Regions from separate parts of the Streptomyces sp. EDA2-14 genome, predicted to be linked through region 2. Evidence: riboswitches for the same ligand, from Rfam matches in the RefSeq annotation. Region 2 holds a riboswitch; the other holds the start of a gene.

Region 1 (7,099 bases), on a different contig from region 2:
CGGGTCGCTCTCCAGGGCCGCCGCCATGGCGTTGCCGGCGAACTTCATCCGCCGGGTCGGGGTGAACCGGGCATACTGCCGCAACTGTGGCGGCAGTTCACCCACCGTCAGTCCGCCGAAGCCGTCCGACGCGATCTGCACGACCCGTCGTCGTACGCCTTCGGGCAGCGGGCGGTCGAGCACTTCGGCGGCGGCGGCCTGCTCTGGGTGCCCGGCCTCCCCACCTGTGCTCTCCACCATCCGTCACCCCAAAGTCGATGTGGGGCCGCTCCTCAGGAGTCGGCGCCGGGCCTGTCCACTAGTTCCACCTGGTCCACCGCGTTGCACCAGCGGCAGCGCACCGACTCGATGGTCTCACTGACCACGTCGCGCTCCTCCACCTTCGGCTCGCCGGCCAGGTCCAGGTGGACGTACTCGACGACCTTCGAGGACCGCGTGACGTCGAAGCGCGTCAGGTTGCCGCACAGGGTGCAGCGCCAGCGGGTGGTGGCGGTCGGCAGGGGAACCGTCATCGGGTGGTGCCTTCTTCCGGATGCATGCGGGTTGCGTGGTGCTTGCTTTATTGCCCGTAACCCTACGGCCTGCCGCGCGCCGCCCGCTCCCCGCCTTGCGTCATGCTCTGTCCATGATCGGCAATGGGCGCTCCGCGATCGACAGGCTGACCGCATTCCTCAGAGGACACCCGGCTCCGGTCACGTACGGCATCATCGCGGTCTGCTGCGTGGTCTTCGTACTGTCCCCGGCCTCGGGGCTGAACCCCGGCTACGGCACCGGGGACCGGCTGCTCGCCGCGCAGAGCGCGTACTTCGAACGCTGGGGCGTGGTCCCCGACGAACTGCTCGGCGGCTCGGCGCGGGCCCTGCTCACCCCGCTCACGGCCTTGTTCGTGCACGGAAGCTGGCTGCACCTGCTCGGCAACATGCTCTTCCTCTACGTCTTCGGGGCGATGGTCGAGGAGCACATGGGCCGCGTCACGTACGCCCTGTTCTATGTGGTCACCGGCTATGTGGCGCTCCTCGGGTACGCGATCCCGCACGCCGATTCCGATCAGAGCCTGGTCGGCGCGTCGGGGGCGATCTCGGCGGTGCTCGGCGCGTTCCTCTATCTCTTCCCCGAGGCCCGCGTGACGAGCGTCTTCCCGTTCCTCTTCTTTCTGCCGCTGCGCTTCCCGGCATGGGTGGTGCTGCCGTTCTGGGTGGCGCTGCAGTGGGTGGCGGCGGGCCAGGACAGCCAGGGGCCGGGGGTGGCGTATCTGGCGCACCTGGTGGGGTTCTCGGTCGGGTTCCTGTGGGCGTGGGGCAGATACAGAGGGCGGGCTAAGGTTGAGGCGAACCCAGCCACGGCCACCGAGGGAGACAGCCAGCCGTGATCACCGCGATCGTGCTCATCAAGACCAGCGTGGACCGGATCCCCGAGATCGCCGAGTCGATCGCGGCCCTGGACAACGTGAGCGAGGTCTTCTCCGTCACCGGTACGTACGACCTGATCGCCATGGTCCGGGTCGCCCGCCACGACGATCTGGCGGACGTCATCCCCGGAAAGATCAGCAAGATCCAGGGCGTCGAGGGCACGGACACGCACGTCGCGTTCCGCACGTACTCGCAGCACGACCTCGAGGCCGCCTTCTCGATCGGCCTCGACGCCTAGGACCCGCTCCGCTCCCCCTCAGGCGCTCGCCGTGTCCGGCACGCAGCGGCCGTCCTCCGTGCGGTAGTTCCAGCGCGCGCCGTCCCGCACCAGCTCCGTCACGGCGGACACGAAGCGGTCCACGTGCTCGTCGGGCGTCCCGGCGCCGAAGCTCACGCGGATGGCGTTGAGCGACTTCTCGCCCGGCGCGGCATCCGGGGCCCCGCACTCCCCCTGCTGCTGCGGGTCGGAGCCGAGCAGCGTGCGCACCAGCGGGTGGGCGCAGAACAGACCGTCGCGGACCCCGATCCCGTACTCGGCGGAGAGCGCGGCGGCGAAGTGCGAGGAGTTCCACCCCTCGACGACGAAGGACAGCACGCCCACGCGCGGCGCCTCGTCACCGAACAGGGACAGCACCTTCACCTCGGGCACCGCCGCGAGCCCCTCCTGGACCTTCCGGATGAGGTGCTGCTCGCGGGCGACGAGGTTGTCGAACCCGGCCTCGGTCAGCGCCTTGCAGGCGGAGGCGATCGAGTACACGCCGATGACGTTCGGGGAACCGGCCTCGTGGCGGGCCGCGGTGGTCTGCCACTCCACGTCCACGCCGCCGTCGGTGCGCCGCGCGACCTTCTTCGAAGCGCCGCCGCCCGCGAGGTACGGCTCGGCCGCCGTCAGCCAGTCGGAGCGCCCGGCGAGCACACCGGAGCCGAACGGGGCGTACAGCTTGTGCCCGGAGAAGGCGACCCAGTCGACGTCGAGGTCCGCCACGGAGACCGGGTGGTGGGGCGCGAGCTGCGCGGCGTCGAGCACGATGCGGGCACCGTGCGCGTGAGCGGCCGCCGCGAGCTCGCGCACCGGCCAGAGCTCACCGGTGACGTTCGAGGCACCGGTGACGCAGACGAGGGCGGGCCCGTAGGGCTCGCGGTCGGCGAGAGCCCGCTCCAGGGTGGCGACGGCCTCGTCGGGCGTACGAGGGGCGTTGAGGTACGTGACACGGGCGTCGCGCCACGGCAGCAGCGAGGCGTGGTGCTCGGTCTCGTAGACGAACACCTCGCAGTCGGCGGGCAGCGCGGCGGCGAGCAGGTTCAGCGAGTCGGTGGTGGACCGGGTGAAGACGACCTGGTCGTCCTCGCGGCAGCCGAGGAACTCCGCGACGGCGACCCGGGAGTTCTCGAACAGGTCGGTGGACAGCTGCGACAGGTACCCGGCGCCGCGGTGCACGCTGCCGTAGTACGGCGCGTAGGCGGCGACGTCGTCCCACACCCGCTGCAGGGCGGGCGCGCTGGCGGCGTAGTCGAGGGCGGCGTAGGTGACCTCGCCACCGGTGACGAGCGGCACGGTGACGTCCCGGCCGAGGACCTGGAGCGGGGCGACGGTCTCGGTGCAGGCGGCGGCGTCGACGGAAACAGACATGGGTGAACTCCCTGGCGAGGTCAGCGAATTGACCATGCCGGAGCGCCACGGCAGCAGCGCGCTCTACGGCACGGAAAGAAAGGTGAAACGGGTACGCGGAGGCGGGGCCGAAACGCCCTATCGCATTCGCTTGCTCACGAGACTGCTCCCTTGAGGACCAGGACCCCAGGGTTGCGAGGGGTCCGCGCTTGCCACACGCCTTGCTGCGTACGGCCTGGTCTTCACCCAGGGCACCCCGCCACGGACGGAGGGTTGCCGGACAGCGGGCTGGGGCCTCGATCGCTGTCACTCATGACCTTGGAAAGCATCCTGCCACACGTCTCGGATACGGCAAGGGCGCAGTCCAACTCTTGAGACAAGTCGTACTGCGCCCTGCGTCACACCAAGAACGTGGCTACCGGTTGCTGGCCGCCACCCAGCGCTCCAGCGCCGCCTTCGCCGCGCCGGAGTCGATGGACTCGGCGGCCCGGTCCATGCCGGCCCGGATCTGCTCGACGAGCGTGCCCTCGCCCGGCCGCACGGCCACCAGGGCCGCCGCCGAGTTCAGCAGCACCGCGTCGCGCACGGGCCCCCGCTCGCCGTCGAGGAGCCGCCGGGCGACCTCCGCGTTGTACGAGGGGTCGCCGCCGCGCAGCGCCTCGATGGGCACGATGTCGATGCCGACGTCGCGCGGGTCGAAGGTCTCCTCGCGCACGGCGCCGTCCCGGACGACCCAGACGCGGGACGAGCCGGTGGTGGTCAGCTCGTCGAGCCCGTCGTCGCCGCGGAACACCAGCGAGGAGTTGCCGCGCTCGGCGAAGACCCCGGCCACGATGGGCGCCATCCGGGCGTCGGCGACACCGACGGCCTGCGCCTTCACCTTGGCCGGGTTGGTCAGCGGACCGAGCAGGTTGAAGACGGTCCGGATGCCGAGCTGGCCGCGCGCCGCGCCCGCGTACCGCAGCGCGGGGTGGAACTTTATGGCGAAGCAGAACGTGATGCCGGCTTCCTCGGCGACCTCGGGCACCCGCTTGGGCGACAGGTCGAGATTGACGCCCAGCTTCTCCAGGACGTCGGAGGAGCCGGAGGCCGAGGAGGCGGCGCGGTTGCCGTGCTTGACGACCTTGGCGCCGGTGCCCGCGACGACGATCGCGGACATCGTGGAGATGTTGACGGTCTTGGCGCCGTCCCCGCCGGTGCCGACGATGTCGACGGTCTCGCCGGGCACGTCGATCACGTTCGCGTGCTCGTACATGCCGCGTACGAGACCGGAGATCTCCTGCACGGTCTCGCCCTTGGCGCGCAGCGCCACCGCGAACCCGGCGATCTGCGCGTCGGTCGCCTCGCCCCGCATGATCCGGTCCATCGCCCACGCCGTGTCGTCGGCGCTCTGGTCGCGGCCCTCCAGCAGGCCGTTCAGGACGGCGGGCCAGGAACGGCCCGCCGCGGTGTCGCCTCCAGCGGGGTTCAAAGCGCTCATGGCCGCTCCTGTGTGCATCTGTGGGTCGAAAGCTGCTGCGCCCCCACCCTATCCAGGTATCGGGACCGCAAAGAGCCCCCGTCCAGGCACTGGACGAGGGCTCCCGCTGTGGCTTACAGCGACGGATTCAGAGATCAGTGATGGCCGTGGCCGCTGGTGATCTCCTTGTACTCCTCGGCGGTCGGCTTGGGGATCTGGTTGTTCTCCCCGTAGTAACCGCGCGAGAGCTTGGCCCGCAGCTTCTGCCGCCGGGTGGCCTTGCGCTCGACACCGTTCTCGTCGACCGTCGGGCCGATCTCGGCCGGCTTGTACTGCTCGTGCGCCGTGAGCGTGTGCAGCGCCTCCTGGTCGAGGGGCTCGTGCACCTCGATGAACTCACCGTGCGGCAGGCGCTTGATGATGCCGGACTCGCGTCCGTGCAGCACCTTGTCCTTGTCGCGGCGCTGGAGGCCGAGGCAGATCCGCTTGGTGACGATGAAGGCGATGACCGGTCCGACGAAGAAGGAGATCCGGACGAACCAGGTGATCGCGTTGATCGACAGGTGGAAGTGCGTGGCCCAGAGGTCGTTGCCACCACCGACGAGCAGCACCATGTACCAGGTGATCCACGCGACACCGAAGGCCGTACGGGTCGGAGCGTTGCGCGGGCGGTCCAGGATGTGGTGCTCGCGCTTGTCGCCGGTGACCCAGGACTCGATGAACGGGTAGACGGCGATGGCCGCGAGGACCAGCGGGAAGATCACCAGCGGGATGAACACACCCAGGACGAGCGTGTGACCCCAGAGGTTGATCTCCCAGCCCGGCATCACACGGATCAGGCCTTCGGAGAAGCCCATGTACCAGTCGGGCTGGGCGCCGGTGGACACCTGGTCCGGACGGTACGGGCCGATGGCCCAGATCGGGTTGATCGAGGCGATCGCGGCGACCACCGCGATGACACCGAAGACCAGGAAGAAGAAGCCACCCGCCTTGGCCATGTAGACCGGGAGCAGCGGCATGCCGACGACGTTCTTGTTGGTCTTTCCGGCGCCCGCGAACTGCGTGTGCTTGTGGTAGAAGACCAGGATCAGGTGCGCCACCATCAGGCCGAGCATGATGCCCGGCAGCAGCAGGATGTGGATCGAGTAGAACCGCGCGACGAAGTCGCCGCCCGGGAACTCGCCGCCGAAGAGGAAGAACGAGATGTACGTGCCGATGATCGGCACGGACAGGATCGCGCCCTCCATGAAGCGGACACCGGTGCCGGAGAGCAGGTCGTCCGGGAGCGAGTAACCGGTGAAGCCGGTGAACATGCCCAGGACGAACAGCAGGAAGCCGAACAGCCAGTTGACCTCACGCGGCTTGCGGAACGCACCCGTGAAGAACACGCGCATCATGTGCACGAACATGCCGGCGAGGAAGATCAGCGCGGCCCAGTGGTGGATCTGACGGATCAGCAGACCACCGCGCACATCGAAGGAGATGTGCATGGTCGAGTTGAACGCCTCGGACATCAGCTGTCCCTGCAGCGGGACGTAGCTGCCGTGGTACTCCACCTCGTTCATCGACGGGTGGAAGAACAGCGTCAGGTACACACCCGTGAGGATGATGATGATGAAGCTGTACATGCAGATCTCGCCGAGCATGAAGGACCAGTGGTCCGGAAAGATCTTGCGCATGTTGGACTTGGCCAGGGAGTAGATCCCCAGACGTCCGTCGGCCCAGTCGGCGACACGCTCGCCGGCCGGTGCCTTCTCGCGCTCAGGCGCGTCGTTCGTGGTCGTAGTACTCATCCGCGCTCCCAGAAGGCAGGACCGACGGGCTCAGCGAAATCGCTCAGCGCCTCGAGGTGACCCTCACCGTTGACGCCGATGCGCAGCTGCGGCAGCGCGTGACCGGCAGGACCGAAGATCACCCGGGCGCCGTCGGAGAGGTCGAAGGTGGACTGGTGGCACGGGCACAGAGCGTGGTGCGTCTGCTGCTCGTACAGCGAGATCGGGCAACCGACGTGGGTGCAGATCTTCGAGTACGCCACGATGCCCTCGTGGGACCACTCGAGTTCCTGCTTGTCCTTGATGTTCTCCGGCTGGATCCGGACGAGCATCAGGGCGTCCTTGGCGATGTTCTTCTGGAAGTCCTCGTCGTGCTCCTCCAGGCCCTCGGGCTTGGCGAAGGTGAGCGAGCCGACCGCGATGTCCGAAGGACGCAGCGGCTCGTTCGTGTTCATGTTGACGAGGGTCAGGCCCTTCTTCCAGGACGTGGAGCGCAGCTTCTTCTCGGGCAGCGGCCCGAGGTCACGAAGCAGGACCACACCGGAGAGGGGCACCAGCGCGAGCGCGCCGAACATCGTGTTGCGGATCAGCTTGCGGCGGCCGAACTGCGACTCGCGGGCACCGTCGGCGAAGTCCTGCAGGACCTTCGCCTTGACCTCGGGCTCCGCCTCGATCGCGTGCCGCTCCTGCACGACCTCTTCGTCGGACATCAGCGTGCGGGCCCAGTGGACCGCGCCGGCGCCGATGCAGAACAGCGCCACGCCCAGGGTCACGCCGAGCGCGAGGTTGAGCGCGCTGACATGTCCGATCGGGAAGACGTAGATGCTCTTGTTGACGTCGATGGTGACGT
Region 2 (7,099 bases):
GGGTCCGGGGCGGAGCCCCGAGGCGTCAACCACGGGTGGGCAGGCGAAAACGCCCGAGGGCGGCACCGTCTCACGTGGAGACGGTGCCGCCCTCGGGTTACAGACGAGCTGAACCGCGACCGGCTCAGAAGTCCATGTCACCGCCCGGCATACCACCCGGAGCACCCGCGGCAGCGGCCTTCTCCGGCTTGTCGGCGATGACGGCCTCGGTGGTGAGGAACAGCGCGGCGATCGACGCGGCGTTCTGCAGCGCGGAGCGCGTGACCTTCGCCGGGTCGATGATGCCCTCGGCGATCATGTCGACGTAGTCACCCGTGGCGGCGTTCAGACCGTGACCGACGGTCAGGTTGCGCACCTTCTCCACGACGACGCCACCCTCGAGACCACCGTTGACGGCGATCTGCTTGAGCGGGGCCTCCAGGGCGAGCTTCACGGCGTTGGCGCCGGTCGCCTCGTCACCCTCGAGCTCCAGCTTCTCGAAGACCGCGGAGGCCTGGAGCAGGGCCACGCCACCACCGGCGACGATGCCCTCCTCGACGGCCGCCTTCGCGTTGCGAACGGCGTCCTCGATGCGGTGCTTGCGCTCCTTGAGCTCGACCTCGGTCGCGGCACCGGCCTTGATGACGGCGACGCCACCGGCGAGCTTCGCCAGGCGCTCCTGGAGCTTCTCGCGGTCGTAGTCCGAGTCGCTGTTCTCGATCTCGGCACGGATCTGGTTGACGCGGCCCTGGACCTGGTCGCTGTCACCGGCGCCGTCGACGATCGTCGTCTCGTCCTTGGTGATGACGACCTTGCGGGCGCGGCCGAGCAGGTCGAGACCGGCGTTCTCGAGCTTGAGGCCGACCTCCTCGGAGATGACGGTGCCACCGGTGAGGATGGCGATGTCGCCGAGCATGGCCTTGCGGCGGTCACCGAAGCCCGGGGCCTTGACGGCGACGGACTTGAAGGTGCCACGGATCTTGTTGACGACCAGGGTCGACAGGGCCTCGCCCTCGACGTCCTCGGCGATGATCAGCAGCGGCTTGCCGGACTGCATGACCTTCTCGAGCAGCGGAAGGAGGTCCTTCACGTTGCCGATCTTCGAGTTGACGATGAGGATGTACGGGTCCTCGAGCGAGGCCTCCATACGCTCCATGTCGGTGGCGAAGTACGCCGAGATGTAGCCCTTGTCGAAGCGCATACCCTCGGTGAGCTCGAGCTCCAGACCGAAGGTCTGGGACTCCTCGACGGTGATGACGCCTTCCTTGCCGACCTTGTCCATGGCCTCGGCGATGAGCTCGCCGATCTGGGTGTCGGCGGCCGAGATGGAGGCGGTGGAGGCGATCTGCTCCTTGGTCTCCACCTCCTTGGCCTGCTCGAGCAGGGCGGCGGAGACGGCCTCGGTGGCGCGCTCGATGCCGCGCTTGAGGGCCATCGGGTTGGCGCCGGCGGCTACGTTGCGAAGGCCTTCGCGAACGAGCGCCTGGGCCAGGACGGTCGCGGTCGTCGTGCCGTCACCGGCGACGTCGTCCGTCTTCTTCGCGACCTCCTTGACCAGCTCGGCGCCGATCTTCTCGTACGGGTCCTCGAGCTCGATCTCCTTGGCGATGGACACACCATCGTTGGTGATCGTGGGGGCGCCCCACTTCTTCTCGAGGACGACGTTGCGACCCTTGGGGCCCAGGGTCACCTTGACGGCGTCGGCGAGCTGGTTCATGCCGCGCTCGAGGCCGCGCCGTGCCTCCTCGTCGAACGCGATGATCTTGGCCATGTGAAGTGGTCCTCCCGGACGGGGTGGCTAACGCAAACGGACCGTGCAGGTGCCCGCGACGGACGGCCTGCACACCTTGTGGTTCCTTGCACCACCCGGTCTGCGGGCCTCACCGACCCGATCCAAGTTCTGTCACTCTCACTCGGAGAGTGCTAAGCCCAATGATTAGCACTCGACCCCCACGAGTGCAAGGCCGTCCTCCAAAGGTGCAGGTAGCACGAAGGGCCCGCCCCCGGTCGACCGGGAGACGAGCCCTCCATGACGTGCGACGTGCAAGCTTGCAGTCTGACGCGCGCGTTCAGCCGGCGGCCACGCGGACCATGTCGGCCTGCGGCCCCTTCTGGCCCTGCGAGATCTCGAACTCGACCCGCTGACCCTCTTCGAGGGTGCGGTAGCCGTCCATCTGAATCGCGCTGTAGTGGACGAAAACATCCGCACCACCGTCGACCGCGATGAAGCCGTACCCCTTCTCCGCGTTGAACCACTTGACGGTGCCCTGAGCCATGCCTAACTCCCCTATTACTGGCCCTTGCGCAGGACCGCACTTCGCGGACCCGGGTCAGACCTCACGCCCCATGGGATATGGGGGTGTGCGCCGGAACGCGTCGACCGCGGCTGAATGTATCTGCCCAACTGCCGTCTGCAACAGGTCAATCGGACGAGAATTCTGGGCACGCCAGATCGGGGAAACCGGGTCAACTCACCGGATGTGCGGGCAACTCGGGCCGCGTAAATGCCGTAAAAGGCCCGAAAGGGCTGGACACTTTGGCTGCTTCTTGTCGGGCAGCGGGCGAGAACTCATATGCACCCGTCATGCACCGCGTATCGGAATCGCAGCAGCTTCCCCAACTGTACCGCGCTCAACCATGCAGAATTGCCCCCTCCGCTTCTCTCGCGGAGGGGGCAATTCGGATAACTCTGTGTAGACCTACGGAAGATCAGCCGTCGGCACTGTGCCGGACGGTCAGCCTCCGGCGACGGCCGGAATGATCGAGACGCCGGCGCCGTCCGGCGTCGCCGTCTGAAGGCCCTGCTCGAAGCGGACGTCGTCGTCGTTGACGTAGACGTTCACGAAGCGGCGCAGCTTGCCCTGGTCGTCGAGGACGCGGGCGGCGATGCCGGTGTGGTTCTTCTCCAGGTCGGCGATGACGTCGGCGAGGGTGGCGCCCTCGGCGGCGACCTCGGACTGGCCGCCCGTGTAGGTGCGCAGGATGGTGGGGATGCGAACGTTGACGCTCATGCGGTGACTCCCGGTGCTACAAGTTCGGTTGGCTCAGTGGTCGGCTGGGCTCAGTGGTCGGCGGCGAGACCGGCGTCGCGGAACGCGTCCAGGCTCGGCCGGATGGTGGCGGTGGCCTGCGAGGACTCGGCGACCGCGTCCAGCGTCTTGAGGCCGTCACCGGTGTTCAGGACGACGGTGGTGAGCGACGGGTCGATCTGGCCCGCCTCGATGAGCTTCTTGGTGACGCCCAGCGTCACACCGCCGGCCGTCTCCGCGAAGATGCCCTCCGTGCGCGCGAGCAGCTTGATCGCGTCGACGACCTGCTCGTCGTTCACGTCCTCCACGGCGCCGCCGGTGCGGCGGGCGATGTCGAGGACGTAGGGGCCGTCGGCGGGGTTGCCGATGGCGAGGGACTTGGCGATGGTCGTCGGCTTCTGCGGGCGGACCACGTCGTGGCCGCCCTTGTAGGCGACGGAGACCGGGGAGCAGCCCTCGGCCTGGGCGCCGAAGAGCTTGTAGGGCTTGTCCTCGACGAGGCCGAGCTTGATCAGCTCCTTGAGGCCCTTGTCGATCTTCGTGAACTGCGAGCCGGAGGCGATCGGGATGACCAGCTGGTCGGGGAGCTGCCAGCCGAGCTGTTCGCAGATCTCGTACGCGAGCGTCTTGGAGCCCTCGCCGTAGTACGGGCGCAGGTTCACGTTCACGAAGCCCCAGCCCTCGCCCAGCGGGTCGCCGATGAGCTCGGAGCAGAAACGGTTCACGTCGTCGTAGTTGCCCTCGATGGCGACGAGGTCACCGCCGTAGACACCGGCCATGACGACCTTGCCCTGCTCCAGGTCGTGCGGGATGAACACGCAGGAGCGGAAGCCGGCGCGGGCGGCCGCGGCGCCGACGGCGCCGGCCAGGTTGCCGGTGGAGGAGCAGGAGAGCGTGGTGAAGCCGAAGGCGCGGGCGGCCTCGATGGCCTGCGCGACGACGCGGTCCTTGAAGGAGTGCGTGGGGTTGCCGGAGTCGTCCTTGACGAACAACTTGCCCTCGGCGACGCCCAGTTCACGGCCGAGGTTGTCGGCCTTGACGAGCTTGGTCCAGCCGGGGTTCAGGTTCGGCTTCTCGGCGACGTCGGCCGGGACGGGCAGCAGCGGGGCGTAGCGCCAGATGTTGGCGGGACCGGCCTCGATCTGCTTGCGCAGCGCCTCGGGGTCACCGGTGGGCAGGTCGTACGCGACTTCGAGCGGCCCGAAACACTCGGCACAGGCGAAGACGGGGCCGAGCGGGACGACGGCGCCGCACTCGCGGCAGGAGAGGCCGGAAGCCGGCCCCAGATCAACAGCGTCGACGGCGGCGGCGGTTTCGGTGGCGACAGTCTGTACAGCCATGAGAGGCGAGGCCCTTTCTCCTCATCTTTCTCGTGACGCATCTCGCCACGAGACGGATTTGGCACCTTCCCTAGCCGGGAGCCTCGCGGGCGCACTGCGGTGTGCGGACGAGACCGGCTGGAGGGTTGCCGGGGCTTCAACGGGCCGTTTCCCTCTGCCCCTCTGGATGAGCGGTATTCGATTGTGTGGATTCAGTTGTCTACGGCAGGCGACCCCCGACATGCGATGGTCACCGGCGTTGTTCAAGACTGTAACCGAAGGCCCGGACCCTTGAGATAGTCGTCCGAACCGCGAGATGGATCACATGTGGATCCTGAGGGAAGGAACCCAGACCGTGCTGGAAGAGGTCGAGCGCTGGCTTGAGCGGCGCTCCTGGTCCGTGGACGATCATCCGCTGCACCGGTTGGTCGCCGCCAAGCACGCCTCGGGTCAGACGGTGAGTGTCGTACTGCCCGCGCTGAACGAGGAGGCGACGGTCGGTGCGATCGTCGCCGAGATCCGGCGCACGCTGATGACGGAGGCGGTGCCGCTCGTCGACGAGCTCGTGGTGATCGACTCCGGCTCCACCGACCGCACCTCCGAGGTCGCGGCGGCGGCCGGGGCGCGCGTCGAGCACCGGGACACGATCCTGCCGCGGGTCCCGGTCGGGCCCGGCAAGGGTGAGGTGCTGTGGCGCTCCCTTTTCGTCACTTCCGGTGACATCGTGTGCTTCGTCGACGCCGATCTGAAGGAGTTCTCGGCGGACTTCGTCTCCGGGATCGTCGGTCCGCTGCTGACCGAGCCCGGCGTGCACTTCGTGAAGGCGATGTACGACCGTCCGCTGGACGGGGCCGCGGGTCAGGGCGGCCGGGTGACCGAGCTGATGGCCCGCCCGATCCTGAATCTGCACTGGCCGCAACTGGCCGGGTTCGTGCAGCCGCTGGGCGGCGAGTACGCGGCCCGCCGCTCGCTCCTTGAGCGCCTCCCGTTCCCCGTCGGGTACGGGGTCGAGCTGGGCCTGCTCGTGGACGCGCTGCACACCGTGGGCCTGGACGGGCTCGCCCAGGTCGACGTGGGGGTGCGCAAGCACCGGCACCAGGACGGGCAGGCGCTGGGCCGGATGGCGGCGGCGATCTACCGCACCGCGCAGCTGCGGCTCGCGCGCGGACATCTGGTGCGGCCGGTGCTCACGCAGTTCGAGCGGGGTGCGGACGGCTTCGAGCCGCGCACGCACGCGGTCGACACGGAGGAACGCCCTCCGATGATCGAAATCAGTGAGTACACGGAGCGTCGCGTCGCATAAGCGCGGCATAATCATATGTTTTGTCTAGCTTGCCCTTTATGCGGATTAGACAAGTAAAGGGCAGGGCGGCCGTCGCCGTCGCCGCCGTCCTCACGGCCTCCCTGGCCGGCCTCGCCCCGAGCTCCGCGTCCGCCGACGTGGTCTCCCCCTTCGCCAAGCGCTACGACGAATCGATCTACGGCGACTTCAAGACCATCGGCAACACGGTCATGGGCTGCCCGACGGGCGACGCCGACATGGCCGCGCGCTGCGCGGTCGCCGCGAACGGCGAGGGCCGGGACAACAACAACACGTTCGTCATGGAACGGATCAACAAGGCCGGGACGACGGACGGCTACGGCTCCAGCACCGGCCGGGTCGCCATCCCGCCCGGCGCCAGGGTCGCCTACGCCCGCCTCTTCTACGGCGGCAACGACGGCACGTACAAGGGCCCGAGCGGCGCCCAGCTCAAGCGCTGCGACATCTCCGGCGCCGACGTCGACCCCTCGCCCGGTGAGCCGCAGGACGCGGCGCCCGTGGTCGGCATCGGCGGCGCGACGCCGACGAAGGTCTCCCCGACCAACGTGGTGCGGGACCCCGCCTCGACCAGCGGACCGCACTACTACACGGGCGAAGCGGACGTCACGGACCGCTTCAGCGCCATCATCGGGACCGGAAACGACATCCCGGTCTCCGTCGGCGACGTCTGGGCGCCCACCGGCAAGGGCTGTGTGGGCGGCTGGTCGATGACCGTCGTCTACAAGTACGACGGCCCGAACGACGACTACGCGCCGGACCGCCGCAACGTCTACATCTACGGCGGCCACGTCCTGCAGCGCTCCACCTCCCCGGCCACCCGCGTCACGGTCGACGGCTTCTACCGCACCTCGGGCACCCCGCGGGCCAGCGTCACCGCGTACGAGGGCGACTGGAACACGGCGGGCGACCGGTTCGCCGTGGGCGGCAAGAACATCCGGGAGACGCACACCGGCAACACCAACAACTTCTTCATCTCCGAGGACGACGGCGCCCTCGACCCGAAGATGCGCAACAACCTGAGCATCGACGCGAAGGAGTTCGACGTCACGAGCAGCGGCACCACGCGGGCCGCGGGTGACGAACCGATCCCGGTCGGCTCGACCTCCACCACCCTGGACTTCTCCACCAAGGGCGACACCTACGTCCCCTCGGCGCTCGCCCTGTCCGTCCCGGTGCCAGACCTGGAGATCACCAAGACGGCGAGCCCGGCGAAGGTCGAGCCCGGCGACACCGTCACGTACACGGTGAAGGCGAAGAACGTCAGCCGGCTGCCGTACCCGAACGCCAAGTTCACCGACGACCTCACCGAGAACCTCGACGACGCGACGTACAACAACGACGCGAAGGCGAGCACCGGGGACGTCTCCTACACCGAGCCGAAGATCAACTACACCGGTGACATCCCGGCCGGCGAGACCGCGACCGTCACGTACTCGGTGAAGGTCAACGAC

What was found. Region 2 has a riboswitch for S-adenosylmethionine ahead of thrC (threonine synthase). Riboswitches for the same ligand answer to the same signal wherever they lie in the genome.
Region 1: another riboswitch for S-adenosylmethionine. It lies ahead of ACY34M_RS04195 (aminotransferase class V-fold PLP-dependent enzyme); the one in region 2 lies ahead of thrC (threonine synthase).

Annotation. Positions count from the first base shown of each region.
Region 1 covers NZ_JBUEGE010000001.1:941,405-948,503, reverse strand. Annotated here, with positions in the region: gene ACY34M_RS04215 (NYN domain-containing protein) at 1-240, opposite strand, end outside; gene ACY34M_RS04210 (hypothetical protein) at 273-512, opposite strand; gene ACY34M_RS04205 (rhomboid family intramembrane serine protease) at 626-1,369, shown strand; gene ACY34M_RS04200 (Lrp/AsnC family transcriptional regulator) at 1,366-1,647, shown strand; gene ACY34M_RS04195 (aminotransferase class V-fold PLP-dependent enzyme) at 1,666-3,039, opposite strand; SAM riboswitch class IV at 3,219-3,336, opposite strand; gene trpD (anthranilate phosphoribosyltransferase) at 3,434-4,498, opposite strand; gene qcrB (cytochrome bc1 complex cytochrome b subunit) at 4,633-6,270, opposite strand; gene qcrA (cytochrome bc1 complex Rieske iron-sulfur subunit) at 6,267-7,099, opposite strand, start outside.
Region 2 covers NZ_JBUEGE010000002.1:126,877-133,975, reverse strand. Annotated here, with positions in the region: gene groL (chaperonin GroEL) at 125-1,750, opposite strand; gene ACY34M_RS06885 (cold-shock protein) at 2,049-2,255, opposite strand; gene ACY34M_RS06880 (MoaD/ThiS family protein) at 2,715-2,990, opposite strand; gene thrC (threonine synthase) at 3,041-4,348, opposite strand; SAM riboswitch class I at 4,367-4,521, opposite strand; gene ACY34M_RS06870 (glucosyl-3-phosphoglycerate synthase) at 4,683-5,630, shown strand; gene ACY34M_RS06865 (DUF7927 domain-containing protein) at 5,669-7,099, shown strand, end outside.